Regions from separate parts of the Streptomyces sp. NPDC001594 genome, predicted to be linked through region 2. Evidence: predicted binding sites of a transcription regulator. Region 2 holds the regulator's gene; the other holds the start of a gene.
The links. Region 2 encodes HspR, which represses chaperone genes until heat shock. Its sites were predicted from a motif close to TTGAGNNNNNNNNNCTCAA; they were not measured.
Positions count from the first base shown of each region.

Region 1 (10,732 bases), on a different contig from region 2:
CTCGGCCTCGTCCCGTACGCCGCCGAGGGCGACGCGGACGAACTTGCGGCCCATGGCGTGGGCCACGGACTCGCCGAGCGAGGTCTTGCCGACGCCGGGGGGCCCGACCAGCGCGAGCACGGCGCCACCGCGCCGGCCGCCGATGACGCCCATGCCCCGCTCGCCGCGCCGCTTGCGCACGGCGAGGTACTCGGTGATGCGGTCCTTCACGTCGTTCAGCCCGGCGTGCTCGGCGTCGAGGACCGCCCGCGCACCCTGGATGTCGTACCGGTCCTCGCTGCGCTCGTTCCAGGGCAGCTCCAGCACGGTGTCCAGCCAGGTGCGGATCCAGGAGCCCTCGGGGCTCTGGTCGCTGGAGCGCTCCAGCTTGTCGACCTCCTTGAGGGCGGCCTCGCGCACCTTCTCGGGCAGGTCGGCGGCCTCGACGCGGGCCCGGTAGTCGTCGGACTCCTCGCCCTCCTTCTCCCCGCCCAGCTCGCGCAGCTCCTTGCGGACGGCCTCCAGCTGGCGGCGGAGCAGGAACTCGCGCTGCTGCTTCTCCACGCCGTCCTGGACGTCCTTGGCGATGGACTCGGCGACGTCCTGCTCGGCGAGGTGGTCGGAGAGCGCCTTGACGGCGAGCCGCAGCCGGGCGACCGGATCGACGGTCTCCAGCAGTTCGACCTTTTGCGCCACGGTCAGGAACGGCGAGTAGCCGGAGTTGTCGGCGAGCGCCGAGACCCCCTCGATCTGCTGCACCCGGTCCACCACCTGCCAGGCGCCGCGCTTCTTGAGCCAGCTGGTGGCGAGGGCCTTGTACTCCTTGACGAGCTCGGCGACCGCCCCGGGCAGCGGGTCGGGCACCTGCTCCTCGACGGTCTCCCCCTCGACCCAGAGCGCAGCCCCGGGCCCGGTGGTCCCGGCGCCGATCCGGACGCGGCCGCGCCCGCGGATCAGCGCCCCGGGATCGCCGTCGGAGAGCCGGCCGACCTGTTCGACGGTCCCCAGCACACCGATCCCGGCGTACTTCCCGTCGACCCGCGGCACGAGCAGCACCCGGGGCTTCCCGCTGCCGCGCGCCGCCTGCGCGGCCTCGACGGCCGCGCGCACCTCGGCGTCGGACAGGTCCAGCGGGACGACCATCCCGGGCAGCACGACCTCGTCGTCGAGCGGCAGTACGGGCAGGGTGAGCGTTACGGACGTCGAAGCCATGATCTTCCCTCCGGCAGTGAAGTTGAGCTATGCCGACTCAATGCTTCTGCGCCCGGCAATGTTCCCCAACTCCCGTTCGCCGGGGGCGAACACCCTCACGGCCCTCCTCGTAGCACCATGACGCCATGGCAGACATACGACGAACCGTCAGCTCGGGCTCCCCGCTGGAACCCCGGATCGGCTTCTCGCGCGCGGTGCGCCTGGGGCGGCACGTGGCCGTCGCGGGCACGGCGCCCATCGGGGACGACGGCTCCACCGTCGGCCCGGGCGACGTCCACGCCCAGACGGTGCGCTGCCTCGACATCGCCCAGCGGGCCCTGGAGGAGGCGGGCGCCTCCCTGGAGCACACCGTGCGCACGCGGATCATGCTGACCGACATCACCCGCTGGGAGGAGGCCGCCCGGGCCCACGGCGAGCGCTTCGCCGGCATCCGCCCGGCGGCCACCTTCGTGGAGGTGTCCCGCTTCATCGACCCCGCCTGGCTGGTCGAGGTGGAGCTCGACGCGATCCTCGACGAGGACTGAGAGGACCGAGGAGTACCGGGGGGTCAGGACGCCGAGAGCCGGACGTCCCCGGAGGCGGTGCGGACCGTCATCCGCGACGGGGCGTCCTGGCGGGTGTCCAGGCGGACGTCCCGGCTCCCGGAGGCCGTGTCGACCGACAGCCTGTACGGGCCCTGCGGGGCCGTCACGCCGACGTCGCCGGAGCTGGTGGTGACGGACACCGAGGCCGGAGCCTTCACGAAGGCGGCCTCCACGTCCCCGGAGGAGGCGCGCAGGTCCGCCTCGGCCCCTTCCAGACCGGTGGCGGTGATCCGCCCCGACGCCGTACGGACCTTCACCGGGCCCGCGATCCGCTCCGCCCTGACGTCCCCGGACGAGGAGGTCAGGTCGGCCCGCGCGACCCCCCGCACGGTGATGTCCCCGCTGCTGCTCTCGACCCGCACCCCGGCCGCCGCGGGCACCTCCAGGCGGTAGTCGATCCAGCAGTCGTCCCCGCAGCCGTCCTCGAACTTCAGCACCCCGCCCGAGACCCGCTGTCCGGGCGTGGGGGCCGTGCCGCCCCGGTAGTGGACGACCCGGCGGACGGTGACCCCGGTGCCGGAGCCCGTGGTGACCTCGACGTCGCCGCTGCGGAGGCCGGTCAGCTCCACCGCCGTGACCGGCTCGGAGACGGTCGCGTCGGCGTCGAAGGTCTTCACCGGCCCCGTCCCCGTCAGGGCGCAGCCGGACAGCAGGAGGGCGGCCCCGAGGGCCGTGACGACGAGGCGGGTTGACGTGGTGTGAGGTGCCATGCGGACGAGTCTGCCGAGCGGGGACGTCCGGCGCGCGGGTGCAGGCCTCCGAAACGGGGGTGGGGCCAGCACCACCCCCGGCCACCCCTCGGCCGGCCTCCCGTCAGCTCCCGACGGCCACCGGGCGGTCCGAGGGCAGCCCCCACTCGCTCCACGAACCGTCGTACACCGCGGTCTCCCCGTACCCGGCCAGGGTCGCCCCCAGCGCGAGCACGCACGCCGTGACACCGGAGCCGCAGCTGAAGTAGAGCCGCTCCCGCTGCCCGGCCAACGCCTCGAAGGCCGCCCGGAGTTCCCCGGCCGGACGCATCAGCCCCCCGGGCCCCTGGAGTTCGCCGAACGGCAGGTTCAGCGCGCCCGGCATGTGCCCGCCGCGCAGCCCCGGCCGGGGCTCGGGGGCGCTGCCGGCGAACCGCTCCCGGCTCCGGGCGTCGAACACGGCGGCACCCGGGTCGGCCAGGGCCCCGGCCACGGCGGCGGCGTCCACGAGCAGCCCGGGGCGCGGCCGCGCGGTGAAGGAGCCCCGCGGCCCGTCGTACTCCGCCGGCCCGTCCTCGACGGGCAGCCCCGCGGCGGCCCAGGCGGGCAGCCCGCCGTCGAGCACGGCGGCCCGGTCGAACCCCATGGCCCGCAGCATCCACCAGGCCCGGGCCCCGGAGTAGATCCCGGCGGCGTCGTAGACGACCACGCGGGAGTCCTCGTCCACCCCGAGCCCCCGCATGGCCTCCTCGAACGCACCCGCCGCCGGCATGGTGTGCGGGGCGGGGGCGTCGTGGTCGGACAGGTGCCCGTCCAGGTCGAAGGGGCGCGCCCCCGGAATCCTCCGCCGCCCGCCCCGGTGCGCCCCGACGGAGGCGTCGAACACCACGACCCGCCCGAGGTGCGCGGCGAGCCAGTCGGCACCGACCAGCGGGGCGGGCATCTCGGGCGCGGATGCGGGCACGGACATACGGCAGCCTCCGGGACGGCGTCGGAAACGATCTCCCGCCCATCCTCCCCCCGCGGTGCTCCCCCTCACCCGCACCCCCCGCCCCGCCGCGCGTACACCGCCACCCGCGCGCCCCTGACCTCCGTCACCGAGCAGCGGTGGAAGCCGGCCGCCAGGGTGGTGCGCTTCTGTGCCTCCGCCGGGTACGGGTCCAGCGGCTGGTCCGCCGGGTCCATCAGGGCCACCACCCGCGGGGACGACAGCAGCGCCCGCCGGACCGCTTCCGGGGCGAGTTCCGTGCCGTGGAGGGTGTGCGAGGCGGCCGGGGGGCCGGCCAGGGCCACGTCGCGCAGCCCCCCGTACACCCCGGGCGAGGACAGCAGCCACTCCCGCCTCCTCGACGGCATGAACAGCACGGCGTCCCCCGGCCGGGCCCGCTCCCGCACCACCGCCGCCACCGCGAGGACGTCGTCGCGGCGGCTCTCGGGCGTGCGCAGCCACGCCGACCACACCCCCACCGGCACCAGCAGCGCGCCCGCCACCGCCCACGGCAGCCAGCCCCGCGCCCCCGCCCGTCCCCCCTCCGCCAGCCGGACCCCGGCCAGGAGCGCGAGCCCGCCCAGGGCGTAGAGGACGTACCGGTCGACGTACCAGGGGTGGACCAGCGAGACCGCCATCAGCAGGCCGGGCGGCAGCAGCGCCAGGGGCACCGCGATCCGCAGCACGTCCCGCCGGCCGCCCCGGGCCAGCAGCGCCACCGCCCCCGCCAGCACCCCGTACGCCACCCAGTCCTGCCACCGGGGCCGTCCCAGCCAGCCCAGCTGCCGCTCCGCCTGCCCCGCGCTGACCACCGCCAGCGGCAGCAGCCCGGCGGCGACCGCCCCGGCCGCCCACCGCCAGCCCCGCTCCCGCCAGGCGCAGACCCCGTGGGCGAGCAGCGCCAGGGCCGCGAACTCGTGCAGCCAGCAGCCCACCAGCAGCACCACCGCGTACGGGACCCAGCGCCGCGCCACCATCAGCCGGGTCGCCCAGGCCACGGCCGCCGCGACCAGGGCGTACGAGCGCCCCTCCTGCCCGTACATCTGCACGGGCGGAAGCAGGACGTACACCACCCCCGCCCACAGCGCGGCCCGCTCCCCGGCCAGCCGGTGCGCCACGGCGGCCACCCCGCCGGCGGCGAGGGCCGTCCCCGCCACGGACGGCAGCCGCAGCGCCCACAGCCCGCCACCGCCGTCGCCCCCCACGGCGAACCCGGCGAAGAGCGCGTGCATCACCGCGTAGTACAGCCCGTGCACCGCGTCGACCTGTCCGAGCAGGCCCCACAGCTCCCCGGTCGGCCGGTGCGCGACCTGCCAGGTCGTGGATTCGTCGCGCCACATGCTGCCGCCGCCCGGCCCCCGCTCCAGGCCCCACAGGCCGAGCAGGAGGACGGCGAGCAGCGGCGGGAGCCAGCGCCAGGCGGCCAAGCGGTGGATGACGTCCTCCGGGGTGCTTTCGGTGGCGGGTCGGCGCCTCCATACTCGGATGCGGTACCGGTGTCCCGCAGGAGGTCGGAGTGCGAACGATGCGAGCGGCCGCGGCCGCGGCGACGGTGCTGCTGGCCGCGGTGTCCCTGGCGGGGTGCGACAACGGGGGCTCCCCGGCCGCCGGGCAGCCGGCGGGAGCCACGGCCCCCGCGCCCACGGCCCCCGCCACCCCGGCCACCACCACCCCCGCCACCCCCCGCCCCACCCCTCCCCCGACGGCGGACCCGTCCACCGAGCGCCTCCTGCGCGTCACCCGCAGCGGCGGTTTCGCCGGCCGGACCAGGACCCTCGTCGTCAAAGGCGACGGCTCCTGGACCCTCCTCGGCGAGCAGGACAAGGACCTGCGCAAGGGCCGGCTCACCCCCGCCGGGCTGGAGGATCTGCGCAGCGCGCTCCGCGAGGCCGACTTCGCCCGGCTGCCCCGCACCACGAAGGCCGATCCGCCGGTGTACGACGGGTTCACTTACACCTTCGTGCAAGGCGGTTTCGAGGTGACGGCCGACCAGACGGCACTGCCGGCGGCCCTGTCCCGGGTGCTGGAGGCCCTCCCCGGATTCGACGCCGCCTGAGGAATCCGGGATGAATCTCTGATTCCGGATCCTCTCGGGTCCTGTCCGAACCCTCCATGGCCGCAGGCCGGTGCCTCCTCTACGCTGCACCCCAGCCATCACGCGGATCATCAGGGGCGGGACATGGAACACACGCACACCAGCCACCACGGCGCCGCGGCCACCCCAGGTGCCCAGCGGCGCGTGCTGGTGGTCGAGGACGACCGCACCATCGCCGACGCGATCGCGGCCCGGCTACGGGCCGAGGGCTTCCAGGTGCAGACCGCCTACGACGGGCCGGCCGCCGTCGCGGCCGCCGAGAGCTGGCTGCCCGAGCTGCTGGTACTGGACGTCATGCTGCCCGGCTTCGACGGACTGGAGGTGTGCCGGCGGGTGCAGGCGCAGCGGCCGGTCCCGGTGCTGATGCTGACCGCCCGGGACGACGAGACCGACATGCTGGTCGGCCTCGGGGTCGGGGCGGACGACTACATGACGAAGCCGTTCTCCATGCGCGAGCTGGCCGCCCGGGTGCACGTGCTGCTGCGCCGGGTGGAGCGGGCCACGCAGGCCGCGACGGCCCCGCGCGGGGCGACCCTGCGGCTGGGGGACCTGGAGATCGACCACGCGCAGCGGCGGGTGCGGGTGCAGGCGGAGGACGTGCACCTGACGCCGACCGAGTTCGACCTGCTGGTGTGCCTGGCGGGGACCCCGCGGGCGGTGCTGTCGCGCGAGCAGCTGCTGGCGGAGGTGTGGGACTGGGCGGACGCCTCGGGCACCCGCACGGTCGACAGCCACATCAAGGCCCTGCGCCGGAAGATCGGCGCGGAGCGGATCCGTACCGTCCACGGCGTCGGGTACGCCCTGGAGACCCCGGCGCAGGCGTGAGCGGCGGACGCCCCGACGGGGGGCTGCGGCCGTTCTCGCCGTTCTCGATCAAGACGAAGCTGGGCACGCTCGTCGTGGTCTCGGTGTTCATCACCACCGGTCTGCTGATGGTGGCGCTGCGCACGGACACGGAGGTGCGCTTCATCACGGTCTTCTCGGTGATCGCCTCGATGCTGATCACCCAGTTCGTGGCGCACGGCCTGACGGCCCCGCTGGACGAGATGACGACGGTCGCCCGGGCGATCTCGCACGGGGACTACACGCGCCGGGTCAGCGGGGCCGGACGGCGGGACGAGCTGGGTGATCTGGCGTCCACGATCAACCGGATGGCCGGTGATCTCGAGGCCGAGGACAGGCACCGTCGAGAGCTGGTCGCGAACGTCTCGCACGAGCTCCGGACTCCGATCGCGGCGCTGCGGGCGGTGCTGGAGAACGTGGTGGACGGGGTCTCGGAGGCCGATCCGGAGACCATGCGGACGATGCTGAAGCAGGCGGAGCGGCTCGGCCGGCTGGTGGAGACGCTGCTGGACCTGTCCCGGGTGGACAACGGGGTCGTGCCGCTGAAGGCGCGCCGCTTCGAGGTGTGGCCGTACCTGTCGGGGGTGCTGAAGGAGTCGGGGCTGGCGGCCGCGGGGCGGCCGGGGCTGTCTTCCGGATCGGGCGGGCACACCCGCAACGACGTGCACCTGCACCTGGACGTGCATCCTCCGGAGCTGACCGCGTACGCGGACGCGGAGCGGCTGCACCAGGTGGTGGCGAACCTGATCGACAACGCGGTGAAGCACAGTCCGGCGCACGGCCGGGTGACGGTGCGGGCCCGTTCGGGCGACACGCCCGGGAGCCTGGCGCTGGAGGTCGTGGACGAGGGGCCGGGGATTCCGGAGGCGGAGCGGCACCGGGTCTTCGAGCGGTTCAACCGGGGGGCCGCGGGCGGCGGCGACGGGGGCACGGGGCTGGGGCTGGCGATCGCCCGCTGGGCCGTCGGCCTGCACGGAGGCGAGATCCGCGTGGCCGAATCGTCACGCGGCTGCCGGATCCTCGTCACCCTTCCGGGCAGCTCGCCGGTGCTGTCTTGACGTAGGGTTCGAGTGGGAAGGACATGATCTCGGCCACACGTGCCCGAGGTCGGCAGGGGTGCGAGGCCACGGGGGTCGCAACCTGGCTGCCCCCTACCCGAACCACGCTTGTTTCCCGCCATTCCACGTGGCGAAACCCGCCGTTCGGTGTGACCTGCGCGACGGAAGTCCCGCCCGGCCTGCATTGCACCGCCGGGGAGGCGTAGCCTTTATTCCCGCTGTCCATACCTTGTGAAGCGGAAGAGGGCGGTTGCCGCCGTGTCGCCACAGTCCCCCAGTAACCCGAGCACCACGACCGACGCAGCAGAGGGCGGGAAGAACCCCGCCTCAGGCTTCGGCGCGAATGAGTGGCTCGTCGACGAGATCTATCAGCAGTACCTCCAGGACCCGAACTCGGTCGACCGGGCCTGGTGGGACTTCTTCGCCGACTACAAGCCGGGGGGCGCAGCCGCTCCGGTGAAGTCCGACGGCCCCGGTCCCGAGAAGTCCGCTACGACGGATGGCGCCTCCGCACAGGCCGCCACCGCCCCCGTCGGGATCCCGCAGGCCGCCGACGCCGCCACGGGGGCGGCGCCCGCCGCGCCGGCCCCCGCCGCGACCACGCCCGTGTCAGCTCCTTCCCCTGCTCCTGCCACCCCCTCTGGTGCCCCTGCTGTGACTGTCACCTCCCAGGCCCCGGCCGCCGCACCGGCCGCGCCCGCCCCTCAGGCTCCGGCTCCGGCCGCCACCACCCCGGCTCAGAAGGCCGCGCCCGCCACCGAGGCCCCCCAGGGCCCCGAGCTGGTGACGCTCCGCGGCCCCGCGGCCGCCGTGGCCAAGAACATGAACGCCTCCCTCGACGTCCCGACGGCCACGTCCGTCCGCGCCGTCCCGGTGAAGCTGCTGTTCGACAACCGCATCGTCATCAACAACCACCTCAAGCGCGCCCGCGGTGGGAAGATCTCCTTCACCCACCTGATCGGCTACGCGATGGTGCAGGCCATCAAGGCCATGCCGTCGATGAACTACTCCTTCCAGGAGAAGGACGGCAAGCCGACCCTGGTCAAGCCGGAGCACGTGAACTTCGGCCTCGCGATCGACCTGGTCAAGCCGAACGGCGACCGCCAGCTCGTCGTCGCCGGCATCAAGAAGGCCGAGACCCTGAACTTCTTCGAGTTCTGGCAGGCCTACGAGGACATCGTCCGCCGCGCCCGCGTCGGCAAGCTGACGATGGACGACTTCACCGGCGTCACCGTCTCGCTGACCAACCCCGGCGGCCTGGGCACCGTCCACTCCGTGCCCCGCCTGATGCCCGGACAGTCGGTCATCATGGGCGTCGGCTCCATGGACTACCCCGCCGAGTTCCAGGGCACCTCGCAGGACACCCTGAACAAGCTGGGCATCTCCAAGGTCATGACCCTGACCTCGACCTACGACCACCGGGTCATCCAGGGCGCGGCCTCCGGCGAGTTCCTGCGCATCGTCGCGAACTTCCTCCTCGGCGAGGGCGAGTTCTACGACCAGGTCTTCGAGTCGCTGCGGATCCCGTACGAGCCGGTCCGCTGGATGCGCGACATCGACGCCTCGCACGACGACGACGTCACGAAGGCCGCCCGCGTCTTCGAGCTGATCCACTCCTACCGGGTCCGCGGCCACGTCATGGCCGACACCGACCCGCTGGAGTACAAGCAGCGCAAGCACCCCGACCTCGACATCACCGAGCACGGCCTCACCCTGTGGGACCTGGAGCGCGAGTTCGCGGTCGGCGGCTTCGCCGGCAAGTCGATGATGAAGCTGCGCGACATCCTCGGCGTGCTGCGCGACTCGTACTGCCGCACCACCGGCGTCGAGTTCATGCACATCCAGGACCCGAAGCAGCGCCGCTGGATCCAGGACCGCATCGAGCGCGCGCACTCCAAGCCGGAGCGCGAGGAGCAGCTGCGCATCCTGCGCCGCCTGAACGCGGCGGAGGCGTTCGAGACCTTCCTGCAGACGAAGTACGTCGGCCAGAAGCGCTTCTCGCTGGAGGGCGGCGAGTCCGTCATCCCGCTGCTCGACGCCGTCATCGACTCGGCCGCCGAGGCCCGCCTCGACGAGGTCGTCATCGGCATGGCCCACCGCGGCCGCCTGAACGTGCTCGCGAACATCGTCGGCAAGTCGTACGCGCAGATCTTCCGCGAGTTCGAGGGCAACCTCGACCCGAAGTCCATGCACGGCTCCGGCGACGTCAAGTACCACCTGGGCGCCGAGGGCACCTTCACGGGCCTGGACGGGGAGCAGATCAAGGTCTCGCTCGTCGCCAACCCCTCGCACCTGGAGGCCGTGGACCCGGTCCTGGAGGGCGTCGCCCGCGCCAAGCAGGACGTCATCGGCAAGGCCGGCACGGACTTCACCGTCCTGCCCGTCGCGCTGCACGGCGACGCCGCGTTCGCCGGCCAGGGCGTGGTCGCCGAGACGCTGAACATGTCGCAGCTGCGCGGCTACCGCACCGGCGGCACCGTCCACGTCGTGATCAACAACCAGGTCGGCTTCACCGCCGCCCCGGAGTCCTCGCGTTCCTCGATGTACGCGACCGACGTGGCCCGCATGATCGAGGCGCCGATCTTCCACGTGAACGGCGACGACCCGGAGGCCGTGGTCCGCGTCGCGCGGCTCGCCTTCGAGTTCCGCCAGGCGTTCAACAAGGACGTCGTGATCGACCTCATCTGCTACCGCCGCCGCGGTCACAACGAGTCGGACAACCCGGCGTTCACGCAGCCGCTGATGTACGACCTGATCGACAAGAAGCGCTCGGTGCGCAAGCTGTACACCGAGTCCCTCATCGGTCGCGGCGACATCACGCTGGAAGAGGCCGAGCAGGCGCTCCAGGACTTCCAGGGCCAGCTGGAGAAGGTCTTCGCGGAGGTCCGCGAGGCCGCCACGCAGCCCGCCGTCCCCGTCACTCCGGCGCAGACCGCGCAGGAGTTCCCGGTCGCGGTGAACACCGCGATCTCGCAGGACGTCGTCAAGCGGATCGCCGAGTCCCAGGTCAACATCCCGGAGCACGTCACCGTGCACCCGCGTCTGCTGCCGCAGCTCCAGCGCCGCGCGGCGATGATCGACGAGGGCACCATCGACTGGGGCATGGGCGAGACCCTGGCCTTCGGTTCGCTGCTGATGGAGGGCACCCCGGTCCGCCTGTCCGGCCAGGACTCGCGCCGCGGCACCTTCGGCCAGCGCCACGCGGTGCTGATCGACCGGGAGACCGGCAACGACTACACGCCGCTGCAGTACCTCTCGGACGACCAGGCCCGCTACAACGTCTA
Region 1 covers NZ_JBIAVB010000015.1:105,122-115,853, forward strand. The annotation lists gene lon (endopeptidase La) at 1-1,191, opposite strand, end outside; gene ACFY0O_RS27800 (RidA family protein) at 1,317-1,715, shown strand; gene ACFY0O_RS27805 (DUF4097 domain-containing protein) at 1,739-2,485, opposite strand; gene ACFY0O_RS27810 (sulfurtransferase) at 2,589-3,434, opposite strand; gene ACFY0O_RS27815 (hypothetical protein) at 3,500-4,879, opposite strand; gene ACFY0O_RS27820 (hypothetical protein) at 4,969-5,508, shown strand; gene ACFY0O_RS27825 (response regulator transcription factor) at 5,632-6,372, shown strand; gene ACFY0O_RS27830 (ATP-binding protein) at 6,369-7,448, shown strand; gene ACFY0O_RS27835 (multifunctional oxoglutarate decarboxylase/oxoglutarate dehydrogenase thiamine pyrophosphate-binding subunit/dihydrolipoyllysine-residue succinyltransferase subunit) at 7,707-10,732, shown strand, end outside.
Region 1: a site for HspR is predicted at 1,214-1,232, ahead of lon (endopeptidase La). Genes of this name have one in related genera too.

Region 2 (10,732 bases):
CGCCGGCGCGGACGGCGGCCTGGTCGGCCTCGGTCGCGGCGAGCAGGTCGGTGATGTTCTCGTTGTCCTCGCCGGCGAGCAGGGCCAGCAGCAGGTGCGCGGGGGTCAGGTCGGCGTGGCCGTCCTTGACGGCCCTGCTGGTGGCCGCGTTCAGGGCGTCGCGGCTCTTGTTGGTCAGCTCGGCGTCCACTCTCGGTTTCTCCTCTCCGGCGGGACTCTCACAACTCTGACTGGTTCAGCGTCTGCAAAGTTGAGTCTATTCCACTCAAGGCCGGATTGGGCCCGGACATATGCTTCGGGCCATGTCTGTTTCGAAGCCGGTCCACGACGTACTCAACCCGACGCCCGACTACCTCGCCTTCTGGCGGGAGCGGCACGTGTGCACCCTGACCACCCCGCGGCCCGACGGCACCCCGCACGTGGTCCCGGTGGGGGTGACGTACGACCCGGAGGCCGGGCTCGCGCGGGTGATCAGCAACAAGCACAGCAAGAAGGTGCGCAACGTCCTGGAGGCACCCGGCGGAGCGGCACGGGTGGCGGTCTGCCAGATGCAGGGCCGGCGCTGGGCGACGCTGGAGGGGCGCGCGGTGGTCCGCGCCGACGAGGCCTCGGTCGCGGAGGCGGTGGCGCGCTACGCGGAGCGGTACGGGCGGACCCCCTCGCCCAACCCCGACCGGGTGGTCCTGGAGATCACACTGGACCGGGCCATGGGGCGCGCCTGAGGAAGACGGCCGGATTCGAGCGGTCCTCGAGCGGGCCCCGAGCGTTTCTCAGCGGATCCTCACCCGGATGTCCTGTTCGGGCACTGGACGCGGACAACACAACGGCGCCATCGTGGTCAGGTCCACGATGGCGCCGTTGTGTGGGGGAAGCACCTGGAGCGATCTGCAACGACGGGGGAATCGCCTCAGGCACTGCGGGGGGTGGCGGTGGTGATATCGGGTTCGAAGAGCTGGTGATCACGCTGATCGAGGTTGACGAAGACCATGCCGTACCGCACTTCGCAGCGGACGGGCTGCGGTGCGCCCCGGGGGCGGCGCAGGCAGCGGTAGGCACGGACGTCCTCGTCCTCCTCGCGCACGATGACGATCGGCTGGCCGAACAGGGTGACCATCAGCGAGTCGCCGGCATAGGGGATCGCCGTGGCGAGATCGATGAACTGCCAGCCGGAGCGGTACGCCGAAGCCATCTCGCGCCGGAAGTCGCGGTCGTCGGGGGTCATCAGGCGGCCGACTTGGGGGTGAAGTTCCAGCCGCTGTCCGGCTCGCCGTTCGTCGTGGCGACCGAGCCACCGTCCTTCGGCGCGGTGTTCCAACCGCTGTCGCCGGAGGCCAGGTTGTTCCAGCCGCTGTCGCTCTCACTCGCCGGTGCGGCGTTCCAACCGCTGTCGGCCCGAGCGCTCCCCGCATCGCCATGGACGGCGCTGACTGCCCCAAAGACCGCAACAGCGGAGAAAACAACGGCAAGCGCCGAGCGAAGCATTCTCTTGTACATGGTCGGCTTCGTCCTCACTTGATGGAATCCTCTCCCCCGCACGTCAGACCATGGCTCATTCAGGCACGTTACGGCCACAGGGACGATGCATCATGTTCTTGCATGTTCAGGACCCTGGGGGGTGGAGATTTGCCCATAACAGACACAAACCCGACACATCCCCACCCCGTCACATCGATGTGCGACGAAGGTGCACGACTCTACGCAGCGGCGCTCAGCACGGGCCGCGTGCCTCGGAGCGAAGTGGCAAACGCCCCCTGCCTGCTCGAATTCGCACTCCTGCGACCCGATCCGGATGACGCGAACCAGCTCCGCGCAGTTCCACCCTCGGTGGCACTCGCACAGCGGCTGCAGCCGCTGGAGCGCGAGATCCAGGAGCGGCGGCGCAACGCCATCGACCTCACCGATGCATTCGAGCCGTTCTTGACCATCAGCGCACAGAACCCCGCCAACACCCACGCCATCACGGTGCTGGAGGGGTTCGACCAGATCAACGCCGCCCTCGACCTGGCCACGGCCGAGTGCCACACGGAGATGCTGACGGTCCAGCCGGGCGGCGCGCGGCCGTCCTCCGCCCTCAGCGAGGCCCTGGAGCGCGACGCCCCGCTGATCGACCGCGGCGTCAGCATCCGCACGCTCTACCAGCACACGGCCCGGCACAGCCAGGGCACGCTCGCCTACGTGGACCGGATCTCCGCGGGCAAGGTGGAGATCCGCACCCTCGAAGAGCTCATCGAGCGGCTCATAGTGTTCGACCGGACCGTCGCCTTCATCCCCGCCAGCGACGACCGGCGCGTGGCGCTGGAGCTGCGCCACCCCGGACTGGTGGCCTACCTCATCAAGGTGTTCGAGCAGCTGTGGCGCAGGGCCGTGCCGCTGACCGACGAGGTCACCTACACCCACAGCCCCGACGGCATCTCCGGCGTACAGCGCTCCATCGCCCAGCTCCTCATCGAGGGGCACGTGGACGAGGCCATCGCCCGCCGGCTGGGCATGAACGTACGCACCTGCCGCGCGCACATCGCCAAGCTGGCCACCGCCCTCGGCAGCGGCAGCAGGGCCCAGCTGGGCTACCTCATCGCCCAGTCCGGCATCCTGCACAGCGGGAGCGACGGGGAGGCGGCCACGGGCTGCCAGGGGCCCGCTGAGGGGCTCGCCGCGCCCCGCTGAGGAAATCCCCCGTGGGATATGCCGAAGGCCCCGCCGGGCCCCCGCGAGGGGGCCGGACGGGGCCTTCGGACGTACGGCCGGGCCCCGCCGGGCCCCCGCGAGGGGGCCGGACGGGGCCTTCGGACGTACGGCCGGCCGGTGCGTCAGTCCATCGGGCGCTTGGGGCGCCAGACGACCAGGGCGCTGCCCGGCTGCGGCGACTGGTACGGGACCAGGTCGCGGCGGTACGAGGCGTGCACCGCGGCCTCGCGGGCCTGGAGGGCGGCGGCCGCCCCGTCCACCGCGGCGGACAGCTCGGCGACGCGCTGCTGGAGCGCGGCCACCTGGTTCTCCAGTTCGATGATCCGCTTGATGCCCGCCAGGTTGATGCCCTCGTCCTGGGACAGCTGCTGCACGGTGCGCAGCAGCTCGATGTCCCGGGCCGAGTAGCGCCGGCCGCGCCCGGCCGTGCGGTCCGGGGAGACCAGGCCGAGGCGGTCGTACTGGCGGAGGGTCTGCGGGTGCAGTCCCGAGAGCTGGGCGGCCACCGAGATCACGTAGACCGGGGTCTCGTCGGTCAACTGGTACGCCCCGTCACCGAAACGGGTCTGTCGCCGGCGGCCTTCCATGTCAAGCTCCCTTCGCGGACTCGAACAGCAGAGCGCGCGGGTCCTCGGACCCGGTGGCGTCCCGGTACATCTCCAGGGCCTCGCGGGCCTTGTCGGACAGTTCCGCCGGTACCGCGACCTCGACCGTGACGAGCAGGTCGCCGCGGGTGCCGTCCTTGCGGACCGCACCCTTGCCGCGGGCCCGCATCGTACGGCCCGTCGGGGTGCCCGGGGGCAGCTTCAGCGTGACCGGCGGGCCGCCCAGGGTCGGGACCTTGATCTCGGCGCCCAGGGCCGCCTCCGTGAACGTGACGGGCACGGTCACCGTGAGGTTGTCGCCCTTGCGGCCGAACACCGGGTGCGTCCCGACGTGCACGACGACGTAGAGGTCGCCCGCCGGGCCGCCGCGCTCGCCCGGGGCGCCCTTGCCGCGCAGCCGGATCCGCTGGCCGTCGGAGACGCCCGCCGGGATCCGGACCTGCATGGTCCGGGAGGACTTGGCGCGCCCGCTGCCCTTGCAGACCTCGCAGGGGTTCTCCGCGATCAGCCCGCGGCCCTTGCAGTCCGCGCAGGGGTCGGTCAGCGAGAAGCCGCCGCCGCTGCCGCGGGAGACCTGTCCGGTGCCGACGCAGGTCGGGCACACCCGGGGGGTGCCGTTCTTGTCGCCGGTGCCCGAGCATGCCTTGCAGGGGGACTGCGAGGACATCCGCAGCGGGACCGTCGCCCCGTCCACGGCCTCCGTGAAGGAGAGCGTGACCTCGGACTCGATGTCCTGGCCGCGGCGCGGCTGGGTGCGGGTGCCCGCACCGGCGCCGGCGCCGCGGTTGAACAGGCCGCCGAAGACGTCGCCCAGGCCACCGCCGAAGCCGCCCTGGCCGCCGCCGCCCTGGGCGCCCCCGAAGAGGTCGCCCAGGTCGAAGTTGAACGAGCCGCCCCCGCCCGGACCGGGGCGGAAGCCCCCGTTGCCGAACAGGGCGCGGGCCTCGTCGTACTCCTTGCGCTTCTTGGCGTCGCCGAGGATGTCGTTCGCCTCGGAGATCTCCTTGAAGCGCTCCTCGGCCGAGGCGTCGCCCTTGTTGGCGTCCGGGTGGAACTCGCGGGCGAGCTTCCGGTACGCCTTCTTGATCTCGGCCTCGGTGGCGTCCTTCGGGACACCGAGGACCTTGTAGTAGTCCTTCTCGACGAAGTCCTTCGTGCTCATCCCCGGTGACCCTCCTCCCGGATTCCTACATGGTGTGCGTCAGCCCTTGTCGGGGGCATCCGTGTCCTTGTCGGACGGCGTGTCGCCGTCGGCGGACTCGGACTTCCCCGCGGGGGCCGCGCCCGGCTGGGGCTCGGCCACCGCGACCCGCGCGGGGCGGATCGTGCGCTCGCCGATCCGGTACCCCGGCTGCAGGATCGCCACGCAGGTCGTCTCGGTGACGTCCGGCGCGTACGAGTGCATCAGGGCCTCGTGGATCGTCGGGTCGAAGGGCTCGCCCTCCTTGCCGAACTGCTGCAGCCCCATCTTGGCGGCGGCCGTCTCCAGCGACTCGGCGACGGACTTGAAACCGCCCACCACCTCGCCGTGCTCCCGGGCCCGGCCGATGTCGTCCAGGGTCGGGAGGAGCTCCGACAGCAGGTTCGCGACCGCGATCTCCTTGACGGCGACCCGGTCCCGCTCCACGCGGCGGCGGTAGTTCTGGTACTCGGCCTGGAGCCTCTGGAGGTCCGCGGTGCGCTCGCTGAGCGCGGTACGGGCCTGGTCCAGCTGCGCCAGGAGGGCAACATCCTGAGCTGCGTCCCCGGCCGGGGCCGCCTCCTTCTCCTCGGAGGAGTCGGCGGCCTTCGGCTCGGCGTCGTCCGCGCCGGTGGGGACTTCGGGCTTCTCGTCGAAGCCCGGGGTCTCCTCCGACATCAGGCCTGGCCGCCCTTCGGCTTGTCCTCGTCGACGATCTCGGCGTCGACCACGTCGTCATCGGCCTTGGCCTGGCCCGCGTCACCGGCACCGCCGGCGGCCTGGGCGGCCTGCGCGTCGGCGTAGATGGCCTGGCCCAGCTTCTGGCTGACCGCGGCGAGCTTCTCGGTGGCGGTGCGGATCTCGGCGGTGTCGTCGCCCTTGAGCTTGTCCTTCAGCTCGGTGACGGCCGTCTCGACCTCGGTCTTGACCTCGGCCGGGACCTTCTCCGCGTTGTCCGCGAGGAACTTCTCCGTCTGGTAGACGAGCTGCTCGCCCTGGTTGCGGGACTCGGCGGCCTCGCGGCGGCGGTGGTCCTCCTCCGCGTACTGCTCGGCCTCCTGGCGCATGCGGTCGACCTCGTCCTTGCCGAGCGAAGAGCCGCCGGTGACGGTCATCTTCTGCTCCTTGCCCGTGCCGAGGTCCTTGGCCGTGACGTGCATGATGCCGTTGGCGTCGATGTCGAAGGAGACCTCGATCTGCGGGACGCCGCGCGGGGCCGGCGGCAGGCCCGTCAGCTCGAACATGCCGAGCTTCTTGTTGTACGCCGCGATCTCGCGCTCGCCCTGGTAGACCTGGATCTGCACGGACGGCTGGTTGTCCTCGGCCGTCGTGAAGATCTCCGACCGCTTGGTCGGGATGGTCGTGTTGCGCTCGATGAGCTTGGTCATGATGCCGCCCTTGGTCTCGATGCCGAGGGACAGCGGGGTCACGTCGAGGAGCAGGACGTCCTTGACCTCACCCTTGAGGACACCGGCCTGGAGGGTGGCGCCGATGGCGACGACCTCGTCCGGGTTGACGCCCTTGTTGGCGTCCTGACCGCCGGTGAGCTCCTTGACGAGCTCGGCGACGGCCGGCATGCGGGTGGAGCCGCCGACCAGGACCACGTGGTCGATCTCGGACAGGCTGATGCCGGCGTCCTTGATGACGTTGTGGAACGGGGTCTTGCAGCGGTCGAGCAGGTCCGCGGTGAGCTGCTGGAACTGCGAGCGCGTGAGCTTCTCGTCCAGGTGCAGCGGGCCCTCGGCGGAGGCCGTGATGTACGGCAGGTTGATGGTCGTCTCGGTGGACGACGACAGCTCGATCTTCGCCTTCTCGGCGGCCTCGCGCAGACGCTGGAGCGCCATCTTGTCCTTGGACAGGTCGACGCCGTGGCCGTTGGCGAACTGCTTCACCAGGTAGTCGACGACGCGCTGGTCCCAGTCGTCGCCACCGAGGTGGTTGTCACCGTTGGTGGCCTTGACCTCGACGACACCGTCACCGATCTCGAGGAGGGACACATCGAAGGTGCCGCCGCCGAGGTCGAAGACGAGAATGGTCTGGTCGTCCTTGTCGAGACCGTAGGCCAGGGCGGCGGCCGTCGGCTCGTTGACGATGCGCAGGACGTTGAGGCCCGCGATCTCGCCGGCCTCCTTCGTCGCCTGGCGCTCGGAGTCGTTGAAGTAGGCCGGGACGGTGATGACCGCGTCCGTGACCTTCTCGCCCAGGTACGCCTCGGCGTCGCGCTTCAGCTTCTGCAGGATGAAGGCGCTCATCTGCTGCGGGTTGAAGTCCTTGCCATCCAGGTTGATCTTCCAGTCAGTGCCCATGTGGCGCTTGACGGAGCGGATGGTCCGGTCAACGTTCGTGACCGCCTGGCGCTTGGCCACCTCGCCGACGAGGACCTCGCCGTTCTTGGCGAAGGCGACGACGGACGGCGTGGTCCTGGCACCCTCGGCGTTGGTGATGACGGTGGGCTCGCCGCCTTCGAGAACGCTGACGACGGAGTTAGTGGTGCCCAGGTCGATGCCGACCGCACGTGCCATTTCGATTCCTCCAGCTGACTTGAGTGGAACAGACTCAAGGATGCCCGAACGCTGCGCCGGCGTCAACAGAGGTGAGCCGGGTTGGCTCAACCTTTAGGTGTTGCTTAGGCTCAGGGTGGCTTGACCGGGGTCGGGGGCGGAGCCCCAGACCCCGGCGCGGCACCCGAACGGGTTCCCAGGACGGCCGGAGCCGCGCGGCGCGCCCGCCGGGCGGACGGGGTTCCGGCAGCGTGCCCGGCATGCACCTGCACCTCACCCCACCCGCCCGGCCGGACTGGCTACGGGTGCCCAGCCTCCGGATCCGGCTGCGATGGCCGGCCAGGCCCCCGGCCAAGCGGGTCTGCGACCTGATCGGCGCGGTCCCCCTGGCCCTCCTCTGCGCGGCCCCCCTCCTCCTGGCGGCCGCCGCCCTGTACGGGGCCACCCGCGCCGACGTCCTCGTACGGGAGCCCGCGCTCGGCCTGGGCGGCCGCCCCTTCCGCACCTGGCGGCTGCGCACCGAGGGGGCCGGCCGCCCCGGGACCTGGGTACGGCGGTGCGCCCTGGACGGGCTGCCCCAGCTGCTGAACGTGCTGCGGGGCGAGATGTCGCTGGTCGGGCCGCGCCCCGAGCCCCGTACGGACCACCCCGAACGCCTGCTCGTACGCCCCGGAATGACCGGATTGTGGCAGGTCAGCGCCCGCTCCGACCTCCCCTGGGAGGAGATGCCCCTGCTGGACCGGCACTATGTGGAGAGCCACTGGCTGGGGATGGACCTCGCGATCCTCGCGAAGACCCCTCGGGTCGCCTACGAACGGAGGCGCGCCTGAGCGACACAGATCACCGCCCACTCACCTACAGTGCGGCGCGGGAAATGGGTAACCTCAAGCCTTGACTCAATAAGTTACCGCTTAGTAAGTCCCCGCCCGAGGAGCCCCTCCATGCAACTCGCCGCGATCATCGTGTCGCTGGTCCTGACCGTGGTCGGCGTCGCGCTGATCGCCCGAGCCGTGGCGCAGATCTACCGCTTCGTGAAGATCGGCCAACCCGTCCCCGCGGGCAGCCGCACCGACGATCCGGCCGCCCGGAGCGTCACCCTGGCCAAGGAGTTCGTCGGCCACACCCGTATGAACCGCTGGGGCGTCGTCGGCGTCGCGCACTGGTTCGTCGCGGTCGGCTTCCTCACCCTCGGCCTGACGATCGTCACCGCCTACGGCCAGCTGTTCAAGGCCGACTGGGTGCTGCCGGTGCTGGGCGGCTTCCTGCCGTACGAGCTCTACACCGAGTTCATCGCGCTGGGGACGACGCTCGGCATCGTCGTCCTGATCGCGATCCGGCTGCTGAACCTGCCCTCGAGGGCCGGTCGCAAGTCGCGCTTCGCCGGCTCGAAGGCATGGCAGGCGTACTTCGTCGAGTACGTCATCCTCGTCATCGGCATCTGCATCATGTCCCTGCGCGGTCTCGAAGGCGCCATCCACCACGTGGAGGGCTACGAGGCGTCGTACTGGGCCTCGTACCCGCTGGTGCTGGCCTTCAAGGGGCTGAGCCTGGGCACGCTCCAGAACCTCGTGTACTTCTTCGCGATGGTCAAGCTCGGCGTGACCATGACGTGGGCGATCACCATCAGCCTCAACACCAACATGGGTGTGGCCTGGCACCGCTTCCTCGCGTTCCCGAACATCTGGTTCAAGCGCAACGCGGACGGCGCGACCGCGCTCGGCGCCCTGCAGCCGATGACCAGCGGCGGCAAGGAGATCGACTTCGAGGACCCGGGCGAGGACGACGTCTTCGGCGTCTCCCAGGTCGAGCAGTTCTCCTGGAAGGGCATCCTCGACTTCTCCACCTGCACCGAGTGCGGCCGCTGCCAGTCGCAGTGCCCCGCCTGGAACACCGGCAAGCCCCTCTCCCCCAAGCTCCTGATCATGTCGCTGCGCGACCACGCGCACGCCAAGGCCCCGTACCTGCTCGCGGGCGGCGGCAAGACCATGGAGGGCGAGGAGAAGGCCACCGCCGAGCAGCTCGCCGACGTCCCCGCCGCCGCGCTCGCCGAGGCCGAGCGCCCGCTCATCGGCACCGTCGAGGAGAACGGCGTCATCGACCCCGACGTGCTGTGGTCCTGCACCACCTGCGGCGCGTGCGTGGAGCAGTGCCCCGTCGACATCGAGCACATCGACCACATCGTCGACATGCGCCGCTACCAGGTCATGATCGAGTCCGCGTTCCCGTCCGAGGCGGGCACGATGCTCAAGAACCTGGAGAAGAAGGGCAACCCCTGGGGCCTCGCCAAGAAGCAGCGGGTCGAGTGGACCAAGGAGGTCGACTTCGAGGTCCCGATCATCGGCAAGGACGCCGAGGACCTCACCGAGTTCGACTACCTGTACTGGGTCGGCTGCGCGGGCGCCCTGGAGGACCGCGCGAAGAAGACGACGAAGGCCTTCGCCGAGCTGCTGAACATCGCGGGCGTGAAGTTCGCGATCATGGGCGGCGAGGAGAAGTGCACCGGTGACTCCCCGCGCCGCCTGGGCAACGAGCCGCTGTTCCAGCAGCTGGGCCAGGAGAACGTCGCGATGCTGAACATGGCGTTCGGCGAGGACGACGAGGACGCGTCGACGAAGAAGCCGAAGTCGGCGAAGCGGATCGTCTCGACCTGCCCGCACTGCTTCAACACCATCGCCAACGAGTACCCGCAGCTGGGCGGCGAGTACGAGGTCATCCACCACACCCAGCTGCTCCAGCACCTCATCGACGAGGGCCGGCTGACGCCGGTCACCCCGGTCGAGGGCCTGATCACGTACCACGACCCCTGCTACCTGGGCCGACACAACAAGGTCTACACGCCGCCGCGCGAGATCATGTCCGCCGTCCCGGGCCTGCGCCAGCAGGAGATGCACCGCCACAAGGAACGCGGCTTCTGCTGCGGCGCCGGCGGTGCGCGGATGTGGATGGAGGAGCGGATCGGCAAGCGCATCAACAACGAGCGCGTGGACGAGGCCCTGTCCCTCAACCCGGACATCGTCTCCACCGCCTGCCCGTTCTGCCTGGTCATGCTGACCGACTCGGTCAACGGCAAGAAGAACGACGGCCAGGCCAAGGAATCCGTCCAGGTCGTCGACGTCGCCCAGCTCCTGCTGGAATCGGTGAAGGCCCCGGAACCGACGGAGGAGGAACTGGCCGCAGCGGCCGCAGCCGCCGAGGCGGAAGCGAAGGCCGCCGCCGAGGCGGAAGCCAAGGCCAAGGCCGACGCCGAAGCGAAGGCCGCCGCCGAAGCGGAAGCCAAGGCCACGGCTGAGGCGGAAGCGAAGGCCAAGGCTGAGGCTGAGGCCAAGGCCACGGCTGAGGCGGAAGCGAAGGCCAAGGCTGAGGCTGAGGCCAAGGCGAAGGCAGACGCCGAAGCGAAGGCCGAGGCGGAAGCCAAGCCCGAGGCCGAGGCGGAAACCGAAGCAAAGGCCCCGGCCGAGACCGAGGCCGACGCGGCGGACGCGGCCGGCACGGCTGCGGACGCCAAGGCCACGGAAGCGGAGGTCAAGGCCGAGGTCGCCGAGGACGCCGCGAAGCCCGAGGTGTCGGACGTCACGGCGGAAGGCGAGGCGGAGGCGCCGGCCGAGGCCGACTCGGGTGCGGACGCCAAGGCCGCTGCCGAGGCGGCGGACGCGAAGGCCGACGGCGCCAAGTAGGCACCGCCGGTAGCCCGGTAGCACCGGAACGACGACGGCCGGTCCCCTCCCAGGGGGCCGGCCGTCGTCGTTCGCCCAGCAGCGGGG
Region 2 covers NZ_JBIAVB010000002.1:356,308-367,039, reverse strand. The annotation lists gene clpB (ATP-dependent chaperone ClpB) at 1-190, opposite strand, end outside; gene ACFY0O_RS05250 (pyridoxamine 5'-phosphate oxidase family protein) at 303-722, shown strand; gene ACFY0O_RS05245 ((2Fe-2S)-binding protein) at 908-1,222, opposite strand; gene ACFY0O_RS05240 (hypothetical protein) at 1,222-1,494, opposite strand; gene ACFY0O_RS05235 (helix-turn-helix transcriptional regulator) at 1,597-2,664, shown strand; gene ACFY0O_RS05230 (heat shock protein transcriptional repressor HspR) at 2,808-3,272, opposite strand; gene dnaJ (molecular chaperone DnaJ) at 3,274-4,452, opposite strand; gene grpE (nucleotide exchange factor GrpE) at 4,492-5,148, opposite strand; gene dnaK (molecular chaperone DnaK) at 5,148-6,992, opposite strand; gene ACFY0O_RS05210 (sugar transferase) at 7,232-7,801, shown strand; partial or broken gene ACFY0O_RS05205 ((Fe-S)-binding protein) at 7,913-10,129, shown strand.